DNA from 3 places in the Arthrobacter sp. 05L421 genome. Region 2 is predicted to be linked to each of the others. Evidence: riboswitches for the same ligand, from Rfam matches in the RefSeq annotation. Region 2 holds a riboswitch; each other region holds the start of a gene.
What was found. Region 2 has a riboswitch for S-adenosylmethionine ahead of AC1DKQ_RS07620 (bifunctional o-acetylhomoserine/o-acetylserine sulfhydrylase). Riboswitches for the same ligand answer to the same signal wherever they lie in the genome.
Positions count from the first base shown of each region.

Region 1: it holds a riboswitch for S-adenosylmethionine, as region 2 does, so the genes downstream of both, AC1DKQ_RS08675 (DUF1737 domain-containing protein) here and AC1DKQ_RS07620 (bifunctional o-acetylhomoserine/o-acetylserine sulfhydrylase) in region 2, are expected to answer to the same signal.
Region 3: it holds a riboswitch for S-adenosylmethionine, as region 2 does, so the genes downstream of both, AC1DKQ_RS00120 (aminotransferase class V-fold PLP-dependent enzyme) here and AC1DKQ_RS07620 (bifunctional o-acetylhomoserine/o-acetylserine sulfhydrylase) in region 2, are expected to answer to the same signal.

Region 1 is NZ_JBFTOC010000005.1:122,167-129,998, reverse strand. Features, by position in the region: gene AC1DKQ_RS08690 (glutamate--cysteine ligase 2) at 1-868, shown strand, start outside; gene AC1DKQ_RS08685 (O-succinylhomoserine sulfhydrylase) at 932-2,140, opposite strand; gene AC1DKQ_RS08680 (rhodanese-like domain-containing protein) at 2,140-2,550, opposite strand; gene AC1DKQ_RS08675 (DUF1737 domain-containing protein) at 2,547-2,795, opposite strand; SAM riboswitch class IV at 2,916-3,031, opposite strand; gene AC1DKQ_RS08670 (ATP-grasp domain-containing protein) at 3,393-4,349, shown strand; gene AC1DKQ_RS08665 (hypothetical protein) at 4,395-4,631, opposite strand; gene AC1DKQ_RS08660 (aminodeoxychorismate lyase) at 5,172-6,134, opposite strand; gene cls (cardiolipin synthase) at 6,228-7,703, shown strand; gene pabB (aminodeoxychorismate synthase component I) at 7,750-7,832, opposite strand, start outside.
Region 2 is NZ_JBFTOC010000004.1:206,663-214,494, reverse strand. Features, by position in the region: gene AC1DKQ_RS07645 (NAD(P)/FAD-dependent oxidoreductase) at 1-299, shown strand, start outside; gene hutI (imidazolonepropionase) at 311-1,561, shown strand; gene AC1DKQ_RS07635 (histidine phosphatase family protein) at 1,568-2,248, opposite strand; gene AC1DKQ_RS07630 (CPBP family intramembrane glutamic endopeptidase) at 2,348-3,115, shown strand; gene AC1DKQ_RS07625 (VOC family protein) at 3,318-3,956, opposite strand; SAM riboswitch class IV at 4,125-4,240, shown strand; gene AC1DKQ_RS07620 (bifunctional o-acetylhomoserine/o-acetylserine sulfhydrylase) at 4,302-5,618, shown strand; SAM riboswitch class IV at 5,759-5,874, shown strand; gene metX (homoserine O-acetyltransferase MetX) at 5,886-7,025, shown strand; gene AC1DKQ_RS07610 (MFS transporter) at 7,192-7,832, shown strand, end outside.
Region 3 is NZ_JBFTOC010000001.1:23,771-31,602, reverse strand. Features, by position in the region: gene AC1DKQ_RS00150 (hypothetical protein) at 1-283, opposite strand, end outside; gene crcB (fluoride efflux transporter CrcB) at 322-693, opposite strand; gene AC1DKQ_RS00140 (fluoride efflux transporter FluC) at 690-1,139, opposite strand; gene AC1DKQ_RS00135 (metal-dependent transcriptional regulator) at 1,152-1,868, opposite strand; gene AC1DKQ_RS00130 (Nramp family divalent metal transporter) at 1,885-3,171, opposite strand; gene AC1DKQ_RS00125 (class I SAM-dependent methyltransferase) at 3,305-4,066, opposite strand; gene AC1DKQ_RS00120 (aminotransferase class V-fold PLP-dependent enzyme) at 4,136-5,554, opposite strand; SAM riboswitch class IV at 5,590-5,703, opposite strand; gene AC1DKQ_RS00115 (glutamyl-tRNA reductase) at 5,781-7,274, opposite strand; gene hisN (histidinol-phosphatase) at 7,373-7,832, opposite strand, start outside.

The DNA of each region.
Region 1 (7,832 bases), on a different contig from region 2:
GCACCTGACGCCGAATCCACGCTACATGACCATGCAGCAACGCTTCGGGCTCACCGTCCGGAACCAACTGACCTGCGGCCTCCACGTCCACACCTATGTGGAGTCCCCGGAGGAGGGCGTGGCCGTGATGGACCGGATCCGCGACAAGCTTGCGGTGCTGATTGCAATCAGCGCGAATTCCCCGTTCTGGAACGGGGCCGAGACCGGATTCGAAAGCTACCGGACCCAGGCGTGGAACCGCTGGCCGGGGTCCGGTCCCACAATGATCTTCGGCAGCCTGCCCGTCTACCGCCGGGTGGTGACCCGGCTGGTGCAAAGCGGCGTCCTGATGGATGAGGGGATGGTCTATTTCGACGCGCGGCTGTGCCGGCAGCATCCCACCGTGGAGATCCGGGTCGCCGATGTGTGCCTGCGGGCCGAGGACGCTGCCCTGATTGCCGTCCTGGTGCGCGCCCTCGTGGAATCGGCGGTGCGGGAGTGGAACGACGGCGTCGACCCCGCACCGGTGCCCACACTGCTGCTGCGGATGGCCGCCTGGCAGGCCAGCAACTGCGGACTGCGCGGGGAGCTCCTGGACTTTGGAACCTTCACCCCTGCCCCGGCCGCGGACGTGGTCAGGGCACTGGTGGATTTCGTGGCCCCGGTGCTCGAGGAGCAGGGCGAGCTGGAGCTGGTGCGCGCGGGCGTCGAGCGGATCCTGGCGGAGGGCACCGGTTCGCAGCTGCAGCGCGGGCCGTTCCGGGCGGGCGGACTGCCCGCCGTCGTCGAACGGGCCGTCGAACTGACTACCCAGGGGGCCGCGCCGGGTACCGCCACCAAGGGACGGGCCGACGAGGGATCGCCCCTGGGCAGGGTTCGCCGGGGCTGACGGGGAGCCGGCAGCGCCAGATCTGCTTGAAGACTGGCCCTGAGCGCTAGACCTGTTTGAGCGCTAGACCTGTTTGAGCGCCTGGCCGAGGTCGCGGATCAAGTCCTCGACGTCCTCCAGGCCCACCGAAAGTCGGACCACGCCGTCGCTGAGCCCGATCGCCGCACGGCCTTCCAGGCCCATCGCGCGGTGCGTGGTAGTGGCCGGGTGCGTAATGAGCGTCTTGGCGTCGCCAAGGTTGTTGGAGATGTCGATGATCCGCAGCGCGTCCAGCAGCGCGAAGGCGGCCTGCTTCGCAGTTCGTCCCGGCGAAGGCGAAAGCTCCAGCGTAAGCACGGTCCCGCCGGCCTTCATCTGCTTCACCGCGAGGGGGTACTGCGGGTGGGACGGCAGCAGCGGGTACTTGACCCAACTGACCGCCGGCTGTCCCTCAAGCCATTCCGCCAGCCGCAGGGCAGAGGCCGAGGAATGGTTGACGCGCAGGGCCATGGTCTCCAGGCCCTTGGTGAGCACCCAGGCATTGAAGGCCGAGAGAGCCGGACCGGTGTGCCGCATGAGCTGCCTGACGGGCCCGTCAATGAATTCCTTGGTGCCCAGGATGGCGCCGCCCAGGACCCTGCCCTGGCCGTCGATGTGCTTGGTGCCGGAGTACACCACCACGTCCGCGCCGAGGTCTCCGCAACGCTGCAGCAGCGGGGTGGCGAAGACGTTGTCGACCACCACTGTGGCGCCGGCGGCATGCGCCAGTTCGCTCACGGCGGTGATGTCCACGATTTCCTGCATGGGGTTCGACGGCGACTCGAAGAACACCGCCGTGGTCGGCTCGGACAGCGCAGCCTGCCACTGCTCCAGGTCCGGTCCGTCCACGAAGACCGTCTCCACACCCCAGCGCGGCAGGATCTCGTTGAGGATCACGAAACAGGAGCCGAACAGTGAGCGGGCTGCGACGACGCGGTCGCCGGCAGCCAACAGCGCGCCCAGGGCAGTGAAGACGGCGGACATGCCGGACGCCGTCGCAAAACATGCCTCGGTTCCCTCGAGCAGCCGGAGCCGCTCCTGGAATGTCGCGACGGATGGGTTGCCGTAGCGGGAGTAGACGAAGCGCTCGTCCTCCCCAGTGAAGGCGCGCTCGGCGGCGGCCGCGGACTCGTAGACGAATCCTGAATTGAGGAAGATTGGCTCGGTGGTTTCCTGGAAGCCGGTGCGGTCCAGGCCGCCGCGGACAGCCTGGGTGTCGGCGGCCCAGCCGGAGGCGTCGGGATTGAACGTCACTAGATTTTTCCGAGGTTGGTGGGCAGGCCGCGGTTCTTCCAGCCGTTGACGGTGCGTTCGCCAAAGCGGTCGGTCTCGCCTTCGAAGCCCTCAAGAACGTTGTACGAGGTGTAGCCGGCGGCCGTCGCGGCCGTCGCGGCGGCGATCGACCGGGCACCGGAGCGGCACAGGAACACCAGTTCGACGGCGGTGTGCTCCGGTGCTTGCCGCTTTAGCTGTTCCACGAAGTGCGGATTCGGCGTGCCGCCGGCAAGGTTCCACTGGATGAAGAGCGGATCATTTTCTGCGGACTTGGTGTCCGGGATGCCGATGTGGGCCCATTCGCCCTCGGTCCGGACATCCACCAGAATGGCTCCCGCCTCAAGCTTGGCCCACGCCTCAGTAGGGCTGAGGTCTCCTGCGTAGCTCATGCGTGCCCCTCGAATGCCCCAACAGCGTCAAACTCGTCGGCGTCGAGCTCATCAACCGCATTGGCCACGGCGGCGTCCGCGCTCGCAATGGCAGCCGGCAGCACCAGCGCCTGCGCCACGATCACGGTGCTGCCGTTGAAGCTGGCGGCGGGGCTTCCATGCAGGACGTAGCCCTCGGCCAATGCGGCCGACACGCGCTCACAAAAGGCGCGGTCATCCGCACCGGTGAACAGGCGGTAGGCCAGCCTTTCCTCGCCGGCGGGGGCTGCGCTGGTTGCTGCACGGGTGGCTGTGTCTGGGGCGGCGGATGAACTGAGTATTTCGGGTACAGCGGGTGTTGACGTGTCGGGCACGACGGATCTCCTCTTTCACGCTTGCAGCTCGAATGGTCGATATGCCGAGTATTCACCTGAGGCACCCCGCCGCGAAAAGGGAGGGTTGCCGACCGGCCAGTCAGGGCTTGGCGCCGGTTCTCATTACTCCCCAAAAACGTAACACCAACGACGTCGGCCCGCACGGCCGCCGTCGTCATGTTCCGTAACCGGGCCACGCCCGACAGCCTGTGCCGGCCGGCGGACCGTATGCGTGCCTCAGGCAAGTAGTAGCGGGCTCCAACTTCGGGTATTGCCCACTCGTGTGTGCGCGGACGATTCGCCGTCTACTAGGGGAATGGTCCTGCGTGTCGGCGCGAGTTGCGGCAGATCCGGGCAGTCCGTCAATCGAGCAGTCCGTCAATCAGCAGTCCGTAAATCGAGTCGTCCGTCAACAAGCCTATGAATCGGTGGCCGGAACCGTCGGAGCCGCAGCAGCGGCCCCGCCGGTGACGGCGGAATGGAGCAATTGTGGGCCCGCGCATACTGGTTACCGGGATAGCAAGCGCCGCCGGCCGTACGGTCGCGGCCCAACTCGAAGCCCGCGGCCTTCCGTATCTGGGCTCCGACGCCCGCGCCGACACTCGCCAGGCGGAGGCTGCTCCCTCCGCAGCCGCGGCCAGGCTCTTGCCCGCGACGGACCCGGACATGATCCTGGACCTGCGCCGGCTGGTGGATCGCGAAGCCATCAACGTCATCATTCCGACCCTCACCGTGGAACTTCCGGTCCTGGCCGCAGCCCGTGCCGGATTCGCCCAGGACGTGCGGATCATCGTGGGCGACCCTGCCGCGGTGGCGCTCGCCAACGACAACCTGTTTACCACCTGGGCGTTGCAGGCAGCCGGCATTCCGGTGCCCCGGTTCGGCGTTCCGGGCGACCTCGCTGCCGCGCCGGCATCCCTAGCCGGCCTCAGCGGTCCCGTGGTGGTCAAGCCGCGGGTCTTCGAAGGCTCCCGTGGGGTCCACGTGCTGGCCGGAACGGCCTCCGTCACCTGGAAGAACATGCCCGCGGGGCAGCTTGTCCAGGAGTTCATCCCGGGCGCCGACTATGTCTGCCTGGTGTTTGGCACCCCGGCACGCAACGCGATGGCGCCAGTGGCGGTGGTCCTGGAGAAGACCAGGACTCCGTATGGACGCGCCGGCAGCGACGAGGTAAGTCGCAGGGTGCCCGCCAGCGAGGCCGGGGACGTACGGAAGCTGGGCCTGGCCGCCGTCCGCACGCTCGGGCTGACCGGGCCAGTCCAGGTCCAGATCCGCCGCCGCGCGGACGGAACCCCTGTGGTGCTGGGAGTCTGCGCGACCCTCGGGGAGAACAGTACGTGGGCCCCGGAAATGCTCGACGCCGTACTGGCAACCTTCATGCTCCCGGCGTTCAACCCCGCCTCGTTCCGGCGGTGCCCGGCAATTCCAGCGGACGCCCTGGGGTGAGGACCAGCACGCCTGGCCCCGGCCCCGCCCCCGACCATGGTCCGGTCAGTGCGTGATGAGATGGGACCCATGTCCAGGCCGGCGCGGGCTGCCGGCCTGGCTCCTGAACAAGCCGATCAGCCCAACGGTCAGTGCCGTCGCCAGGAAGAGGATCAGCCGCACGGTACCTGCCAGGAGCATGAGCAGCACTAATCCGAAAATAAGGGGCAAACACAATATGAAAACGGTGACGAGGGTAACAACATAGCCGAATGTGATGCCAACAAGGGTTGCCTGATCCATTGGACTGCCGTTCATAACGCTAGGGCGATTCCCTGACTTCTGCCGAAACCTGCGGCAGCCGTGCGGCATGTGGCCCAGGGCCACTTCCGCGGTTCCGGACAGCTTTGGGCCAAGCAGGATCCCGCACCGCCGGCTGTTGCGGGGTCAGCTCCTCCGGGAGCCGGCCCGTCAACCATGTGCCCTAACGACAGAACGGCGAGGGCCCCCGCGCCCCGCCGTGCGGTTCGCGTCTATGCCGGGGCCCCTGCAGGACTTGCTCGATTTTCAATTCAGCTGCCCGGCGCTGCTGATCAAAAGTCCTCAACTGCCGGGTGGTCGGTGCCGGTGTCTCCGGAAAACTCTTGGCTGCCGCGCCGCGCGCTCTGTTCTGCGCGGAAGGTTCCTGGCTCACGCTCATGGATGGATCGTCCCACCTAGCCACTGTGGCGGACAGGGTCTTCAGGCCTTCATGCTGCGCGCCCTGCTAAACCAAAAAACCAACGCGGGGTCACTTACGGCCCGTCCGGGGCAGCGGGATGGGCCGTAAGTGACCCCGTGTTGCTATTCGATCGTGGAGAACAAGGCGCTGAGTTCGGCCGTGAGCTGGCGACGTAGTTCCGGGGTGCCGATTTCCTGGCCGTCGATGTGGTTCACCGGGGCCAGGAGACGGATGCTGGAGATCAGCCAGACCGCGTCGGCGTCCAGCAGGTCCTTCGGCTCCAACGGGCCGTAGCCCAGCTCCCAGCCGGCAGCTTTGGCGGCGGTGAACAGGGCACCCTGTGAGGTGCCCGGCAGGATGCCGCTGTCCAGCTGGGGCGTGATGAGCCGCCGGATGGTGCGGAGGCCGCCGGCGCCGTCGTCCGCGGTTTCCAGGTGGGCCAGCAGAACGGTCGACGTCGGTCCCTCCAGGACCCGGCCGTCTGCGGACGTGAAGATGACGTCGTCGGCGCCGTGCCGGTGGGCGTAGCGCAGCGCTGCCATGTTCACGGCGTAGGAGAGGGTTTTGGCGCCGAGCAGCAGCCAGGGCGCGCGCTCGCCGACTTCGCTGTCATAGCCACGGTCCAGCAGCATGACGTCGATTCCGGTCTCGCGCTGCCGTCGGCCCGCGGCCGCGGGTGGGGAGGCCTGGACCCAGCACGTGGGGGCGGCGGCGCCCTCCGGCCCACGGGTGACGAGCAGTTTCACTACAACCTCGTCCGTGCCGCCCGCTGCCGGCATGGCAGGATCTTGGCGCCGGAACTCGCCGATGGCCGTGTCCACCGCGCGCCGCCAGGCGTCCTCTGCCGGGATGTCCAGCTCCAGGAGTCGGGCCGAACCGGCCAGCCGGGTCAGGTGTGCCTGGATTTTGCGGGGCCTGCCGCCGACCGCCAGCAGCGATTCAAAAACGCCATCGCCACGAGTGGCGCCAAGGTCCGTGGCCATCAATTGCGGCTGCGTCGCGTCGGCAACCCGGCCGCCTTCGAACGCCGGGTCCAGGAAGACCAGCACGGTCGCGGGTGCAGGAACGGGGGCAGGAGTGGTCATGGCTACAGCTTAGTCTCGGTGGTCCCGGGATAGGATTTGCTGGTTGCCCGTTCCGGAACTGTTCCGCGGGCTTGTACTTTGAGGGGTTCGCCTGTGCTGTGGCCATTTCCGCTGGCGGAAACTTTACCGTCCTGGGCAATCATGATCCTGACCGTGATCGACTTCGCCATCCGGGTGCTGGCCCTGGGCATCATCCCCGGAAACCGGCGGCCCACCACGGCAATGGCGTGGCTGCTGGGCATCTTCATTTTGCCCGTCCTGGGCCTGGCCTTGTTCCTGCTGTTTGGCAACTTCCGGCTCTCCCGCCGCCGCCGCGCCCAGCAGGATGCGGTCAATACCCGCATCCGGGCCGGAACCTCGGACCTGCAGGCTGTCGAAAGCCGCTACGCCGGTCCCGAATGGGTGGCGTCCGCCGCTGAACTGAACAGGACGCTGGGATCGCTGCCCATGGTGGATGGCAACAGCGTGGAGCTGCTGCCCGGCTACCCCGATTCCATGAAGGCGATGGCCGCGGCGGTCCGCGGCGCCAACTCCTTCGTCAATGCCGAGTTCTACATCATGAGCTCGGACCACGTCACGGACGATCTGCTCACCGCACTGGAGGAGGCGGCGGAGCGCGGCGTCGAGGTCCGCGTCCTGTTCGACCACCTCGGCACGCTCCGGATTAAGGGCTACCGCCGGCTGAAGGCAAGGCTCAACGCCAGCAAGATCCGTTGGCGGCCCATGCTGCCGCTAAGTCCGGTGCACGGCCAGTGGCGCCGGCCGGACCTCCGCAATCACCGCAAGATCATGGTGATCGACGGCGAAATCGCGTTCACCGGATCCCAGAACCTGATCGAGCCGTCGTACAACAATCCCAAGCACCGCAAGGTGGGCCGCGAATGGGTGGAGCTCATGGCCTGCATGCGCGGGCCGATTGTCACCACCCTGAATGTGGTTTTCGCGACCGACTGGCTGAGCGAAACCGACGAATCCCTGGAAGAGCAGCTCGAACACGAGCCGGAGTCCCACCCCGGAAACATCACGGCGCAGGTGGTCCCCAGCGGCCCGGGATTCATTACCGAGAACAACCTGAGGCTCTTCAACACCTTGATTTACTCGGCGCAGCACAAGGTCTCGCTCTGCAGCCCTTACTTCGTCCCGGACGACTCCCTGCTCTATGCGGTGACCACGGCGGCGCAGCGCGGCGTCGAGGTGGAACTCTTCGTCTCGGAAAAGGGCGACCAGTTCCTGGTCCACCACGCGCAGCAGTCGTACTACCAGGCCCTGCTCGAGGCCGGGGTGCGGATTTACCTGTACAAGGCGCCGTTCGTGCTGCACGCCAAGCACTTCACCATCGACGACGAGGTTGCCGTGCTGGGCTCCAGCAACATGGACATGCGCTCCTTCTCGCTGAACCTCGAGGTATCCGTCATGCTCCTCGGTGAGGACATCGTGCAGCGGATCCGCGCCGTGGAGGACACTTACCGCACCATCTCGCACGAGCTGCTGCTCGATGACTGGATGAAACGGCCCATGCAGGTCAAATACGTGGACAATGTGGCAAGGCTGAGCGCAACCCTGCAGTAGCGCTGCCGCTGGCGGGACGGCCGCCGGGAACGTCAGCCTGCGGAACTCAGGCGCTGGGGAACTGGGCGCCCAGCGCCGAGAGGACGCCGAACGCCTTGGTCCGGACTTCCTCGTACTCCTCCTGCGGGG
Region 2 (7,832 bases):
GGATCCGGAACGTTAACACGGCCTGGACGGGACTGCGGACGGAGGCGGCCGACGGCGTCCCGGTGGCGGGGTTCGACGCCGAGGCCACCGGATTCTTCTGGCTCGCCGGCCAGGGCGGGTACGGTTTCCAGACCTCATCCGCGATTGCGGAGCTGGCCGCCGGCCTGATCCTGGCAGGTCAGGGACCCGCCGCCACGGCCGCGGCCCAGTCCCCGGGTGTGTCCCCGCCCACCGGGGCCAGTCCGGCATCCCGGACACTGGAGGCGCTGGCCGCCACCCGCTGGTCCATCCGGCGCTAAAGAATGGTTCTATGAGCACCCTGATCACCAACATCGCCGAACTGATGACCCAGGACGCGGAACACCGCGTCCTCCGCGACGCGGCGGTGGTGATCGAGGGGGAGCGGATTTCCTGGCTCGGCGCCGCAGCCGATGCGCCGGCGGCCGACGAGGCCGTCGACGCCGGTGGCCGGGCGCTCCTGCCGGGCTGGGTCGATTCGCACACTCACCTGATCTTCGCGGGGGACCGCACCGCCGAGTTCGAGGCCCGGATGGCCGGACAGAGCTACAGCGCCGGCGGGATCGCCGTCACCACCGGCGCCACCCGGACCACGAGCGACTTCGACCTCACCCGGCTGGCGATGGGCCGCGTCGCGGAGGCCGTGTCACAGGGCACCACCTACCTCGAGACCAAAACCGGCTACGGGCTGGACCTCGAAAACGAGGCCCGCAGCGCCCGCATCGCTTCAACCGTGGCGGACGAGGTGACCTACCTGGGCGCGCACCTCGTGCCCGCCGGGATGGACGCGGAGGAATACACCGAGCTGGTCTGCGGGCCGATGCTGACCGCGGTCCGGCCCTACGTCCGCTGGGCCGACGTCTTTTGCGAGCAGGGCGCCTTCAACGAGGACCAGTCCCGCCGGGTGCTCCTGGCCTGCAAGGCCGCAGGGCTGGGGCTGCGCGTGCACGGCAACCAGCTGGGCGAGGGCCCCGGTGTCCGGCTGGCGGTGGAAGTCGGCGCCGCGAGCGTGGACCACGTGAACTACCTTTCGGCCGCGGATGTCAATGCCCTGGCCGGCAGCTGGTCCGGCTGGGACGCCGCCGGCGGCAGCGGCACGCGGGGCACCGTTGCAACGTGCCTTCCGGCCTGCGATCTGTCCACCCGGCAGCCGCTGGCCCCCGGCCGGGAACTGCTCGACGCCGGCGTGCAGCTGGCGCTGGCGTCCAACTGCAACCCCGGCACGTCCTACACCAGCTCCATGGCCTTCTGCGTGACCACCGCCGTGCTGCAGATGCGGCTGAGCGTCCATGAGGCCGTGCGCGCCGCGACCTACGGCGGCGCGCTGGCCCTGGGGCGGGAGTCCGGGAACGACGTCGACGGCGAACGGGCGGTGGGCTCGATCGCCGTCGGACACCGCGCGGACCTGCACCTGCTCAACGCGCCGTCGGCCACGCACCTGGCCTACCGGCCCGGCATCCCCCTGACGCACGCAGTGTGGCGGGCCGGCGTAGCGCAGCCCGTCCCGGTAGCCGGACCGTCCGTTAGCCAGCCCATCCGTTAGCACTGGCTAGAAAATCATGGGCGGAGCGTCGAGGACGGTCTCGTCCACGCGCCTCTTCTCCCACTGGGTGAAGGGTTTGTCGAGCTCGTACTTGTCCCGCGCCGTGCGCAGCAAGGTGCGGACCTCGGCGTTCTCCGGGTTGTTCAAGGACTCGAAATATTCCACCGACCAGTGAAACCAGCGCATGCAGAACAGGCGCATGGTCAGCCCGTGCGTCACGAACAGCGCGTTCGGGGCGTAGCTGGGCTTGGACCAGTGCCGGTGCAGGGTTTCCATGAAGGAGGAAATCCTGTCGTAGACATCGGAACCGGACTCGCCCTCGCGGAAGCGGTAGAAGAAGTGCCCGTAGGCGTTGCGGAGCTCCTTCTGGTCTTCAATGTCGCCGGCGATCTGAAAGTTGGCCCAGTCCTGTTCGCGCAGCCGCGGTTCCTCGATCACGCGCTCCACCAGAGGGCCAAGGTTGAGCGCCTCGAAGGTCTGGTAGGCGCGCAGGTAAGGGGAGACATAGACGCACACCGGGCGGCCGTCCAGCTGGCGGCGGACCTCTTCCCCGGCCGCGGTGGCCTGCTCAAGGCCCAGCGCCGTCAACGGGATCCGGTAGTCCGGAACACGGTTGTAGATCGAGGTATCGGCATTGGCAGCAGACTGGCCGTGCCGGATCATGATGATTTTCCGGGGCGCACTCATAATCCCCAAGCATAGGGCGCCCAACAGCCGGGGGTGCCGGCGCGGGCGGCACTACGCGGGCACCAGCAAACTTTCGGCAACTGCAGGCAAGATAGAACCATGTTGGTTCCCTCCCGCCGTCGGCTGCGGTTCGAAATGTTGATTGTCCTGGGCTTGTCGCTGGGGCAGTCCGCGGTCTACTCCCTGGTGCAGCTGCTGGACAAGATGACCACGGCGCCGCTGGCGCAGGGGACGTCCACGCTCAACCGGTCACAGAGCCCGCGCGAATACTTTGACCTCACTTACCAGATGCTGGACATCATCTTCGCCCTCGTCCCGGTGGCCCTGGTGATTTACTTCCTGACCGAACACTGGCCGGCCGGAGAGCGCGGAACCTCGGCATTCCGAAAGATCGGCTTCGACTTTGCCCGGCCCGGCAAGGACCTCCTGCAGGGGCTGGGGCTTGCCGCGCTGATCGGCATTCCGTCCCTGGGGCTCTACGCTGCCGGCAGGGCGCTGGGGATCACGACGTCGATCATTCCCAGCGCGCTTGCCCCGTACTGGTGGACCGTGCCGGTGCTGGTCCTGTCCGCGATCCGGCACGGGATCGTGGAGGAAGTGATTGTGGTGGGCTACCTGCTGGACCGGCTGGGGAAACTGGGCTGGAGCGTGCCGGCAGCCATCGCCGCCAGCGCCCTGCTCCGCGGCAGCTACCACCTCTACCAGGGGTTCGGGCCGTTCATCGGCAACGCGATAATGGGCGTCGTCTTCGCGCTGTTCTACATACGGTCCAAGCGGGTGATGCCGCTGGTGATCGCCCACGCCATTCTGGACACCGTGGCGTTCGTGGGGTTCAGCCTGTTCGGCAAGGCCGTGGGCCTGGGCTGAGCGGCTCACAATGCAACGCGGGGTCAGATACGGCCCATCCGGAGCCCCAGGATGGGCCGGAAGTGACCCCGCGTTGCGTTTAGGGGCCGGCGACATTACCGGCCTAAATGATCCGGGCCCTTAAATGATCTCGGCCGCCGTCTCCTGGGTGACATCGTTGGCACTTAAGAGATGGCGGCCGAAGCGTGGGGCAGGTGGGGCGTTAGATCGTGACCGCTCCGGAGGAGGTCTCGAAGGTGACGGAGAGGATGCCGGGAGTGCCGTGCGGCGCGATCCAGTTCACGGCGACGTCCTCCAGCGGCTTTTCCACCGGTTCGCCCAGCCACTCGGTCACGCGCGCTGCCGAACCGGCAATGGTCAATGCGGACATCTTGACTTCGCTCGCGTAGGCGTTGGACGGGTGGAGTTCCGGGTCGCCCTCCCACTTGAGCATGTAGGGCACCTGGGGGTCGGCGATGAGCCCCAGGATGCCGATCTGCTTCCAGACCAGTTCGCGGCCGTCCGGAAACTTCCGGTTGCCGTTCACGGCCGCTCGGCCGAGCCGCTCCTCGAACGGGGCCAGATCGTCAACCTCGACGCACCAGCCCATCCAGCCGCCGCCCGCTTCGGAGCGTGCCCGGACTGCCTGGCCGAACGGGGCCTTGTCGGAGGCCGGGTGGTTCAGGACCTCCACGACCTCCAGGTACTTGTGTCCCGCGAGCGGGATAATCATGTTGCGTGTCCCGAAACGGGGGTGCACTCCGCCCTTCACGGCTTCAACGCCGAGGGCAGACGCGATACGTTCAGTGGTGGCTGCCAAGCCATCGTGTTCACAGGCGTAAGAGACGTGATCCATGCGCATGCCATCATCTTGGCACTTTGTGATGGACCTCTCAGCTTAGGTTCCCCTAACCGCCATGGGATGTCCCGGGGAAGCCGACGCGGTGTCACGGGGGCGCTGACGCGCAGGCGTCTTCATCTTCGTCACAAAGCTATCCAGGGCTGCGCCGCGCTTCCTACACTGATGCAAGGTCATGAGTGCCAGCGCACAGCCCCGGCTTGCTGGCCGGCAACCCTCGTATCGCGGTGGGGTGCCCCGGGTGAAGACCTGGCCGTCCGGCGCCCGCCGGAGGGCAAGCGCGGCGCCTGCGCCGGTCCGGGCCGGTAGCCCTGGCCGGTGCTGTGCCCAGTCCCTTGAGGAGCATCAATGTCCAACGCCTGGTCCTTCGAAACCCGCCAGATCCACGCCGGCCAGGAGCCGGACAGCGCCACCGGCGCGCGTTCCCTGCCGATCTACCAGACGACGTCGTTCGTGTTCCCGAGCGCCGAAAGCGCCGCGAACCGCTTCGCGCTGGCCGAACTCGCCCCCATCTACACCCGGATCGGCAACCCCACCCAGGACGCCGTGGAACAGCGCGTGGCCAGCCTGGAAGGCGGCCTCGCGGCCCTGCTGCTCAGCTCCGGCCAGGCGGCGGAGACCTTCGCGATCCTCAACATCGCCGAGGCCGGGGACCACGTGGTGGCCAGCCCCAGCCTGTACGGCGGGACCTATAACCTGCTGGCCCACACGCTGAAGAAGTTCGGCATCTCCGTGACGTTCGTGGAGGACCCGGACAATCTGGAGCAGTGGCGCGACGCCGTCCGGCCCAACACCAAGCTGTTCTTCGGCGAAGTGGTCTCCAACCCCCGCCAGGACGTCCTGGACATCGAGGGCGTCTCCCGTGTGGCGCACGAGGCCGGGGTGCCGCTGATCGTCGACAACACGCTCTCCACCCCGTACCTGATCCGGCCGATCGAGTGGGGCGCGGACATCGTGGTCCACTCCGCCACCAAGTACCTCGGCGGTCACGGCGCCGCGATCGCCGGCGTGATCGTGGACTCCGGCAACTTCGACTTCGGCAAGGACCCGGGGCGGTTCCCCGGCTTCAACACCCCGGACCCCACCTACAACGGCCTGGTCTACGCCCGAGACCTCGGTGCGGACGGCGCGCTGGGCGCGAACCTTTCGTACATCCTCAAGGCCCGCGTCCAGCTCCTGCGCGATCTCGGCTCCGCCGTGTCCCCGTTCAACGCGTTCCTCATCGCCCAGGGCATTGAGACCCTGAGCCTGCGCGTCGAACGCCACGTGGCCAACGCCACCACGGTGGCGAAGTGGCTGGAGGCGAGGGACGACGTCGAATCGGTTGCCTACGCCGGGCTGCCGTCCAGCCCCTGGTACGAGCGCGGCCGCAAGTACGGGCCCAAGGGAACCGGCGCCGTCGTGGCATTCAACATCGCCGGGGGAGCCGAGGCCGGCAAGCGGTTCGTCGATGCCCTCGAACTGCACTCGCACGTCGCGAACATCGGCGACGTCCGTTCCCTGGTGATCCACCTGGCCTCGACCACCCACAGCCAGCTCTCGCCCGAGCAGCAGACCATCGCCGGCGTGAATCCCGGCCTGGTGCGGCTCTCCGTGGGCCTGGAGCACATTGACGACATCCTCTCGGATCTCGACGCCGGATTCCGCGCGGCCAAGTCCGCCTGAGTTAAGCCAGATAAACCTGACGGCCGGCCGCCGGCCTCCCTTGAACGGGACGGCCGGCGGGGGGCTGTCTGATCGCCGGGCTGTCACATGGAAGTCACAATCTTCGTGATTTCCGCACCCTCTTTCGTAGACTCGTACCAGGTCATGAGTGCCAGCGACAGCCCCGGCTTGCTGGCCGGCAACCCTCCTTTTGCGGCGGGGTGCCCCGGGTGAGGACCTGGCCTGCCGGTCAGCTGACGGCAGGCAAGCGCGAAGTTAGGTCCTCACATGACGATTGCCGTCACCCGCACGGGTGTTCCTGAAACCAAGCCATCCCGCAACCCGGACGGAACCGTCCAGTACGTCAGGATCGGTGACCTGCAGCTCGAATCAGGGATTCCGCTGCCGGATGTGGTCCTCGCCTACGAGACGTGGGGGACCCTGAACGATGACGCGTCCAATGCCGTCCTCATCGAACACGCCCTGACGGGCGACACGCACGTGACCCGCGGCCACAGCGAAGAGCCCGGTTGGTGGGAACAGCTCGCCGGGCCCGGGGCCCCCGTGGACACGGACAAGTACTTCGTCGTTTCAATCAACATCCTGGGCGGCTGCCACGGATCCACGGGACCCTCCACGCGGGCCCCGGACGGGCGCCCCTGGGGATCGCGGTTCCCGCTCGTCACCCTGCGGGACACCGCCGCCGCCGAGGCGCGGCTGGCCGACGCCCTGGGCATCGGCAGATGGTACGCCGTGCTGGGCGGCTCCCTCGGCGGCGCGCGCGCCCTTGAATGGGCCGTCACGTTCCCCGGCCGGGTCCGGCGCTGCGCCGTGATTTCCGTCGGCGCCAGCAGCACAGCCGAACAGATTGCCTTCGCGCAGGCCCAGACCCTGGCCATCCGCCAGGACCCCCACTTCAACGGCGGAAACTACTACGGCGGCCCGGAACCCGAAGCAGGGCTCGCCCTCGCCCGCCGCATCGCGCACATCACCTACCGCTCCGCAGCCGAACTGGACGGCAGGTTTGGCCGGAACGCGCAGGAGCCGGAGGCGCCCCTGGAAGCCGGATCGCTGGCCGGGCGCGGGCGCTACCAGGTGGAGAGCTACCTGGACCACCAGGGCAACAAGCTGGTCCGGCGCTTCGACGCGAACAGCTACATCGCCATTACCGAGGCCCTCATGAGCCACGATGTCTGCAGGGGGCGCGGAAGCCTCGAGGAGGCCCTGGCCCCGGCCACCGCCGAGTTCCTGGTGGCGGCCGTGGACTCGGACCGCTTGTATTTCCCGGCCCAGTCCCGTCAACTGGCCGAGGCCCTGCCCGGGCGCCCGGAAGTGCACATCATTGAAGCGCCCATCGGCCACGACGGTTTCCTGACCGAAATCGGCCAGCTCAGCGGCCAGCTGCGGGAGGCCTTCTTCGACCACTAGGCGCGACCTCTTGTGCATTTTTGCAGACGCGCTCTGCACTAATGGCTGTTGAGGCTCAGGGCGGGAGCGTCCATACTCATGGGGAATGACGCCATGTGCCCTAAGTCACGTGCGTCCTCAGCCCAATGGTCCACAGGGTGTCGACGGAGACACCGAAGGAGTCACGATGAGTACGGAAAACGCCGCAAGGCGCGCTGAAGAAACGGACGTCAAATCGTCCGGCCTGAAGAAGGTTGTCACGGCCTCCATGGCCGGCACCGTGGTTGAGTGGTACGAGTTCTTCCTCTACGCTTCCGCCGCCACCCTGGTCTTCGGCAAGCTGTTCTTTCCCAATTCCGGTTCGGAGTTGGACGGCATCATTGCCGCGTTCGTCACCTACGCGGTCGGCTTTATTGCCCGCCCCATCGGTGGCATCGTCTTCGGCCACTTCGGCGATAAGTTCGGCCGCAAGCAGCTGCTCCAGCTGAGCATCATCCTTGTCGGTGTTGCCACCTTCGCTATGGGCTGCCTGCCGACCTTCCAGCAGATCGGCTACTGGGCCCCGGCGCTCTTGGTCTTCCTGCGCTTCGTCCAGGGCTTCGCCGTCGGCGGTGAGTGGGGCGGCGCAGTCCTCCTCGTGGCTGAGCACAGCCCGAGCAAGTCGCGCGGATTCTGGGCCAGCTGGCCTCAGTCGGCGGTTCCGATGGGCAACCTTCTCGCCACCGGTGTGCTGTTCACCCTGTCCGCCACGCTGTCATCCGCGGAGTTCCTCAGCTGGGGCTGGCGTGTGGCCTTCTGGCTCTCCGCTGTGATCGTGATCGTCGGCTA
Region 3 (7,832 bases), on a different contig from region 2:
CGGGGATGTCGCGGGCCTCGTGGTGCGCGCAGCAGACATAGGTGAAGTCCGGCCACCATTTCTTGGGCCGTGCGGCTTCGGAGAATCCACAGACGGCGCAGGTCAGCTGGACCCAGACGGGCCGCTTGCCTGTCCGGTTTGCCCTGGACTGGACCAGCCAGGCCGGGGGGTTGTCCAGCAGTTCGCCGAGCTCGGCCTCGGACAGCCGTGCGGGGATGCCGTGACGGTGCGCCATTTCCAGGGGGATGTCGAGGACCTGGGCTGCTTCACGTCGCGTAATCATCCTTCAACGATACGGGAACGACGGCACCCTAAAGGCCCTCAGCCGGCGAGATAGAGCCCGCAGGCCGCGGCCGCGAGCCCCGCGAGCAGATTCGAGGCTACGTTGAGCGCCGCCGCCCGGTAACGCGTTTCGCTGACCAGGCGGACCGTTGCGGTGGTCCATGAGCTGAAGGTGGTCAGGCCGCCGGCCAGTCCGGTGGCGATGGCCGCGTGCCAGTCGGCTCCCAACTCCATGTGGCCGGTCAGGCCCACGGCTAAACCGATGATGAACGATCCGGTGACGTTGACAGCAAACGTTGCCCACGGCCAGTGCGGCCGGGAGCCTTGGTGGTGCGCAAACCAGGAGTCGACGGCGAACCGCAGCAGTGCTCCCGCCACGCCGCATGCCCCGACCACGAGCGCGGTGATCATTGGGCACCTCCGCCGAGGTCGGCGATCGCTTTGCCGGTTTTCCAGCCGGCGGCGGCGGCCCCGAGGCCCAGGACGAGCGAGAGCCCGAGGTAGGCCAGCCAGGTGGCGTGATAGCCGCCGCGGAACTGCTGGTCAATGACTATGACCAGCGCTGAAAAAGTGGTGAAGGACCCCAGAAGGCCGGGGCCGATGCCGGCGCGCAGCCAGAACGCCGTCTGTGGCCGCGCGATCCAGATGGTGGTCAACGTGGCCAGGATGAAGCTCCCGGCCACGTTGATCGCCAGCGTGGTCCACGGCACCTCACCGGCGTTGTCGGGGAACATCAGGCCGGCGCCGAACCGCAGCTCAGTTCCGATCAACCCGCCGACGGCGACGGCGGACCAGGCCTTCCAGCCCGGTACGCCGGGGCGCGGCACGGTCCGGCGATCGTCCAGCGCGCTTTTCACTCAGCTCACGTTTCAATCATGGGCGGGGGCGCTGCAGCCTGCGTGCGCGGCATCGCTGTGGACCCAGAGGGCCGAGGCGACTTCTTCGGCAAAGTCGAATTCCCGCGGTGCCGCGGCGGCACCGATCCGCACCACGATCGGACCGCCGAACGGCCTCCGGCCCACCACCTCCACCTCGGCGTCGAGGTCGATGTCCTGGGCGGCGAGGTAGCGCAGCAGCTCCGGGTTCTCGTCGCTGATCCGGGTGATCCGGCCGGTATGGCCGTCGTCGAGTTCGCTCAGGCGGTGGGCGGCGGGCACCAGCACGGAGCCGTCCGCGGCCGGGATGGGATCGCCGTGCGGGTCCCGGGCGGGGTTTCCGAGCTTGGCCGCCATCCGCTCAATGAAGGTGTCGGAGACGGCGTGCTCAAGGAGCTCTGCTTCGTCGTGGACCTCGTCCCAGCGGTAGCCGAGCTCCCGGACGAGGAAAGTCTCGAGCAACCGGTGCCGCCGGACCATGGACAGGGCGAGCCGGACGCCGTCGCTGGTGAGAGTGACGGCACTATAGGGCTTGTGGTCTACGAGGCCTTGGTCCTTGAGCTTGCGGACCATTTCCGAAACCGAGGAGTTGGCGACGCCCAGGCGCTGCGCCAGCTGCGTGGAGGTGATGGGTTTCGGCTGCCATTCGGTGAACGAATAGATGACCTTGACGTAGTCCTCGATCGAGGAGGAGGGCGCACTGGTCTTCACAGACCTAAGCCTACCGTCAGCTTCCTCGGGAGAAAGTGAGCCACAGCAGCACCAAATTAAGTGCCACGACGAGCACCACGCTGATGATGGCTGCGATGCGGAGGGCCAGGCCGTCGGCAAACCGGCCCATCAGGGCCTTGCTGCTGGTCAGTACCACCAGCGGGACGAGGACAAAGGGAATCCCGAAGCTGAGGACCACCTGGCTCAAGACGAGCGCCCAGGTGGGGTCGAAGCCGACCGCCAGCAGCACAACGGCCGGAATCAGGGTCACCACGCGCCGGGCCATGACAGGAATCTTGATCTTGAGCAGGCCCTGCATGATGGTTCCGCCTGCATAGCAGCCCACCGAGGTCGAGGCCAGGCCGGACGCGAGCAGCCCGACTGCGAAGATCACACCGATGATGGGGCCGAGATTGGCGGTGATGGCGGCGTGCGCGCCCTCGATCGTCTCCGTGCCCTCTTCCCCGCCAAGGGTGGAAGCGGCAAGGAGCAGCATGCCGATGTTGACCAGCCCGGCGATCGCCAGCGCGGCCACGACGTCGAACCGGGTAGCCCTGACCAGGCGCGCGACGGCCGCCGGTGGAACATGCAGGTGTTCGTCTGGGCGGTGCCGGTCCCGGGACAGGGCCGAATGGACGTAGATGGCGTGCGGCATGACGGTAGCGCCGAGCATGCTGGCGGCCAGCAGCACAGTCTCCGGACCCTGGAAGCCGGGCACCAGCCCGGCCAGGGCGGCGCGCGGATCCGGCGGGCTGATGAACAGCCCGGCCAGGAAACCGATGGTGATGATGCCGAGCAGGAACATGATGATGAATTCGAAGGGCCGCTGTTTCTGTCGGGCCTGCACCGCGAGCAGGAGCATCGACACCGCACCGACAATCACGGCGCCAAGGGGGAGGGGGAGTCCGAAAAGCAGGTACAGGGCGATTGCCCCGCCCACCACCTCGGCGAGGTCGGTAGCGGCGGCCACGACTTCGGCCTGCAGCCAGAAGGCGCGGCGCCAGAACGGTTTGAGCCGCTCGCCGAGGATCTCCGGGAGGCTCTTTCCCGTGACGATTCCGAGCTTGGCGGACTGGTACTGGACTAGGACTGCCATGATGTTGGCGGCCACGAGTACCCACACCAGCAGGTAGCCGTACTGTGCGCCTGCGGTCAGGTTGGCGGCCACGTTTCCGGGGTCCACGTAGGCGATCGATGCCACGAACGCCGGCCCCAGCAGGCCGATCAGGGCCTTGCGGGCACCCGGATGTTTATAGGTGCGCGCGTCCTGCGGCGACTGTTCGTGGCCCCTTACATCCAGCACTGCCAGCTCCCGTGAATGGCGCGTCTGCGTTGACGCGATGATCGGTACCGGCCCGAAAAGCGCCCGGTTCAAAGTTTCGCATGCCTACAAGCGATTATTAGGCATACCGAAACAATATGCCCCGGCCGGGGCCTTACGCAATCCGGAAGGCCCGCCACGTCTGGGTCAGGTAGGGCAGCCGGAGCACTGCGCCTGGGGCATGGCCCAGATGCTCGTGCAGGTACCAGTCGAGGTTGGACATTACTTTGGCCCGGGTGGAATCCGATGCCGCGAGGTAGTAGCTGCGGGACTTGGTCAGCTCCTGGATGTCCGCCGTGGTGACCGAATCCTCCCACCGGGTCAGGTGGCTCTCCAGCCCGGTGAACTCGGAACCCACGGGCGGGCGGAAGTGCGGTTTGTGGACGTCCCCGGCGTGCATGATGCGCGAGAGCCGGTGCACCCAGGGCACAGCGGTGTCCAGTTGGTTCCAGATCAGGCCCAGCACGCCGTGCGGCCGCAGGATCCGGGCAATCTCGGTGCTCGCCAGGCGGGGATCGCACCAGTGCCATGCCTGGGCGACCGTGACGAGATCGAACGTCTCCGGCGGCAGGCCCGTGTCCTCGGCGCTGCCCTCGATGGCGGTGACCTCCGGCAGGGTGCGGCGCAACTGCTCCAGCATGTCGGCCGAGGGATCAACGGCCACCGTATGCAGGCCGCGGGCCGCCAGAAGCGCAGTGAACTTGCCGGTGCCGGCGCCGATGTCCGCGGCATCCTTGGCCCCCGCCGGGATCAGCCAGTCGGCCGACTCCTGCGGATACCCCGGGCGGACGCGTTCGTAGTGCTCGCCGCCGTCCTGGAAACTTTGGCCGAGTTCCTGGCGCCGCTCACTGTGGAGCTTGGGCCCGCCGCTTGCCACGTGCGCTCTCCTTCGGGAAGGTACTGCTGGTTTCAGATACCTTTCGAATTTACCGCACGGGCGCCGTGCCTAGTCCTCCGTGCAGGGCGCGGCACCGGCGGTGCCCGGGGTGTTCGGGGCCCAGTGGGGGTAGCTGCGGGTATCGTTGGCCGGCACCCAGCGGCCGGCGTCCACCACGTAGTCCCAGCCGAGTCCGTTCTGCCGCAACTGCTGCAGGCCGGCGAGCAGGCGCTCGGCATCCTCCAGCCGTGAGCCGAGGCCGAAGCTGGCCCGCAAGGAGCCGGCGGGCAGGCCGAGCCGCTTGAGCAGCGGGTGGGCGCAGAAGCGCCCGTCGCGCAGGCCAATGCCGTGTTCGGCCGACAGGTAGGCGGCCACCAGCCCGGCGTCGTAGCCTTCCACGGAAAAGTTCACGACGCCGATGGTGCCGGTGCCCGGCAAGTCGCCTCCGGGGGAAGAAGCGGTGGACGAATCGGCAAAAATCCGGTGCACGGTCACGCCGTCGATGCCCTGCAGGCCCTCGACGAGGAAGGACCGGATGGCGTCCTCGTGGGCCTGCCACTGTTCCGGGTCCAGGGCTGCGATCACCTGGGTGGCGCGGGCCAGCGCGGCCGCACCGAGGACGTTCGGCGAGCCGCCCTCGTGCCGGGCGGGTCCGGTGGTCCAGCTGACGGAGTCGAGCCGGGCGTCGCGGACTGCGCCGCCGCCGGCCAGGTGCGGGGTGCCGGCGTCGAGCCAGTCCGTCCGGCCCACCAGCACGCCGGTGCCGAACGGGGCGTACAGCTTGTGCCCCGAGAAGGCGAGGTAGTCGACGTCGTCCGCGGTGATGTCGATCCGCCGGTGCGGGGCCAGCTGTGCGGCGTCGACAACGATCCTGGCGCCGTACTCGTGCGCCAGGGCGGCGAGGGTCCGGATCGGCAGGATTTCCCCCGTGACATTGGAAGCGCCGGTGACGGCAAGCAGGCTGACGCCGCCGCGCGCGAGCTCGTCCCGCAGGCGGTCCACGGTGGCCGCGAGGGTGGGGGCAGCGACGACGCTGCGGTGCGGGACACTCTGCCAGGGCAGGAGGTTGGCGTGGTGCTCGATGTCGAGATACAGGACCTCGCCCGTGGGCCGGCCGTCACGGAGCGGCAGGCAGCCGGCCAGCAGGTTCAGGGAATCGGTGGTGTTGCGGGTGAAGATCACGGAATCGTCCGCCCGGCCGCCCACGAAGTCCCGCACGATGTCCCGGGCATTCTCGTAGACGGACGTGCTGATCTGCGATGCGTAGCCGGCGCCGCGGTGCACGCTCGCGTAGTAAGGCAGGATTTCGTTCAAGTAGGCCGAGACCACGGACAGGGCCGGGGCGGAGGCGCCGTAGTCGAGGTTGGCGTAGCGGGCATGGCCGCCTGTGATCAGCGGGGCCTGGATTTCGGCCCCGGTGACGGCCGCCAGCGGGCGGCCCGCGAGGGCGTGAAATTCGGGGGCAGCGGGAAAAATGGCAGTTGTCATGGGACCTCACTCGACCAGGACCCCCACATCGTGGGAATCCGCGCTTGCCGGGTCCGTTCCGGACCGGCCAGGTCGTCACCCGGGGCACCCCACCGCGTCTGGAGGGTTGCCGGCCAGCAAACCGGGGTTTAGCGCTGGCACTCGTGACCTGCATCGAGCGTAGGACATACGCGCAGCCGGGGAAAAGGCGGTCACCGATTGTGAAGCGGATTGTTACGGACCAGGGCTACGGAGCCGCCGTGACACCATCCAAGGACGGCACTGTGACGCGGCGCGCCGGGCAGGCTCCCGGGCATCCGCCGCGCGGATCGGCCCCGCCGCACGCTCTCATCCCAGACTCCGCCTCCCTCAATTCCCAAGTCGGCCGCCTCAAGCCGACCACAGTGGCGGTCCCGGGGCTCCGGCCGCCAGCGGGCTGGACGCTGAGGCCGAACAGGGCTTCCAGCGCAGCCGCGTAGTCGTGCTGGCGGCCGTCCGTGGCCAGTTCCCTGGCGCGGACCGTGGGGAGGTGAAGCAGCCGGCGGACCAGCCGGCGCATCGCGAGGTTCACATCCTCTGCCTGGGCGCCGCGCCCATGTTGCTTCATGGTGCGCTCCACTTCGGCCTCGAGGACCTGCTGGACGTGCCGGCGCAGGGCCACGATGGCGGCGTCGACTGCGCGCAGTTCCTCTCGATCTTCGAAACGGTGCGCCGCCTGCCGGACCATTGTGCGGGCGAGGCGGAGCGCCTCGGAGTCCGCAGGGGGAGCCGCGGATCGCACTGAATCCAGGGTGATCAGTTCAATGCCCGGCAGATCCGCCACGTGGGGGTCGAAGTCATGGCTCAGAGCGAGATCGACGACGGTGAGGGCACGGCCACTGCCACCTCTCCACTGCGCCAGTTGGCCGGCAGCGATGCGCGTCTCCGTGCCGCTGCAGCCAATCAGTATGTCTGCCCGGGCAACAGCGGCGGGCAGCACCTGTGCCGTCAGCGCCGTGCCACCCCTGCTTGCCACAAAGGCCTCCGCGCGGCCGGATTGGGAGAAGACGGAAATGGTGGGGCATCGTTTGCTCCTGAGGATCTCCGCGACGCACGCGGCGTAGGAACCGGTGCCGAAGAGGACTACGGAAGCATCAGTCAGGGACGGGTACGCGACTCCGGCAGTGGCCAGTTCAAGGGCCACCGATGCTATGGACCTGCTGGCGCTGCTGAGCGTGGTCCGCGCCCCCACGTCCCTGCCCGTGCGGGAGGCCTCCTGAAACAGCCGGACCAAAAGCCCGCTCGCAGTACCTGCGGCTTGTGCTTCAGCGAGGGCGCGGCGGACCTGGCCGGCGACTTGACGCTCACCCACCACAACGGAGTTTAGGCCGGCTGCAACGGCGAAGAGATGCTCCGCCGCGGACGCGCCAGACGAGTGTTCGAACAGGGACGCAAGCCGGACGGCGGGCAGGCCCGTGCAGAGGCGGACCGTACCCAGGGCAACGGTGCAGGCGGCATCTACATGGTCCCTGGACGCCACCTCGCAGTAGATCTCGAAGCGGCTGCAGGTGGACACGACCACGGCTCCGGACACGGCGGAACTGCTGGCGAGCAGATGTTGGCCCAGCTCCGAGGAGACGGCCTGGAGCCGGGCGGCGGACTCAATGTCCAGGTCCCGGTACTTCGCAACCAGGACCAGTAGAACCGGACCGACGCCGACGTCGGGGGTTTCGGGATCCTTGGGGTGAACCGATCCAGACATGGCTGCCCTCCTGCCACTCGATGCCCGCTCCACGCCTTGACGGCAGCGAAGCTGGGGACAGCGTCGTACAGCGGCCCTTGGGAATCCTTGAGGGGGGCCTAGAGGAGGTCGTCGAGGTCGGGGTTGAGCCGCTTGAGGACTTCTGAGTGGAGGATGGAGTTGGTGGCGAGGGCGTTGCCGCCGAAGGGGCCGTCCTCGCCCTCGAGCGAGGTGAAGCGGCCGCCGGCCTCGGTAACGATCGGCACCAGGGCCGCCATGTCGTAGAGGTTCAGCTCAGGCTCGCAGGCGATATCCACGGCACCCTCGGCCACGAGGCAGTAGGACCAGAAGTCGCCGTAGGCACGGGTGCGCCAGACTTCCTCGGTGAGGCCCAGGAACTCGTCCAGGTTCCCGCGCTGCTTCCAGCCGCCCAGGCTGGAGTAGGACAGCGAGGCGTCCTCGAGGTTGGAGACGTTGGAGACCTTCAGCCGTGTGGCGGCGGCGAGCGAGCGGCCTGTGTAGGCGCCCGCACCCTTGGCGGCCCACCAGCGTTTGCCCAGCGCCGGCGCGCTGACGACG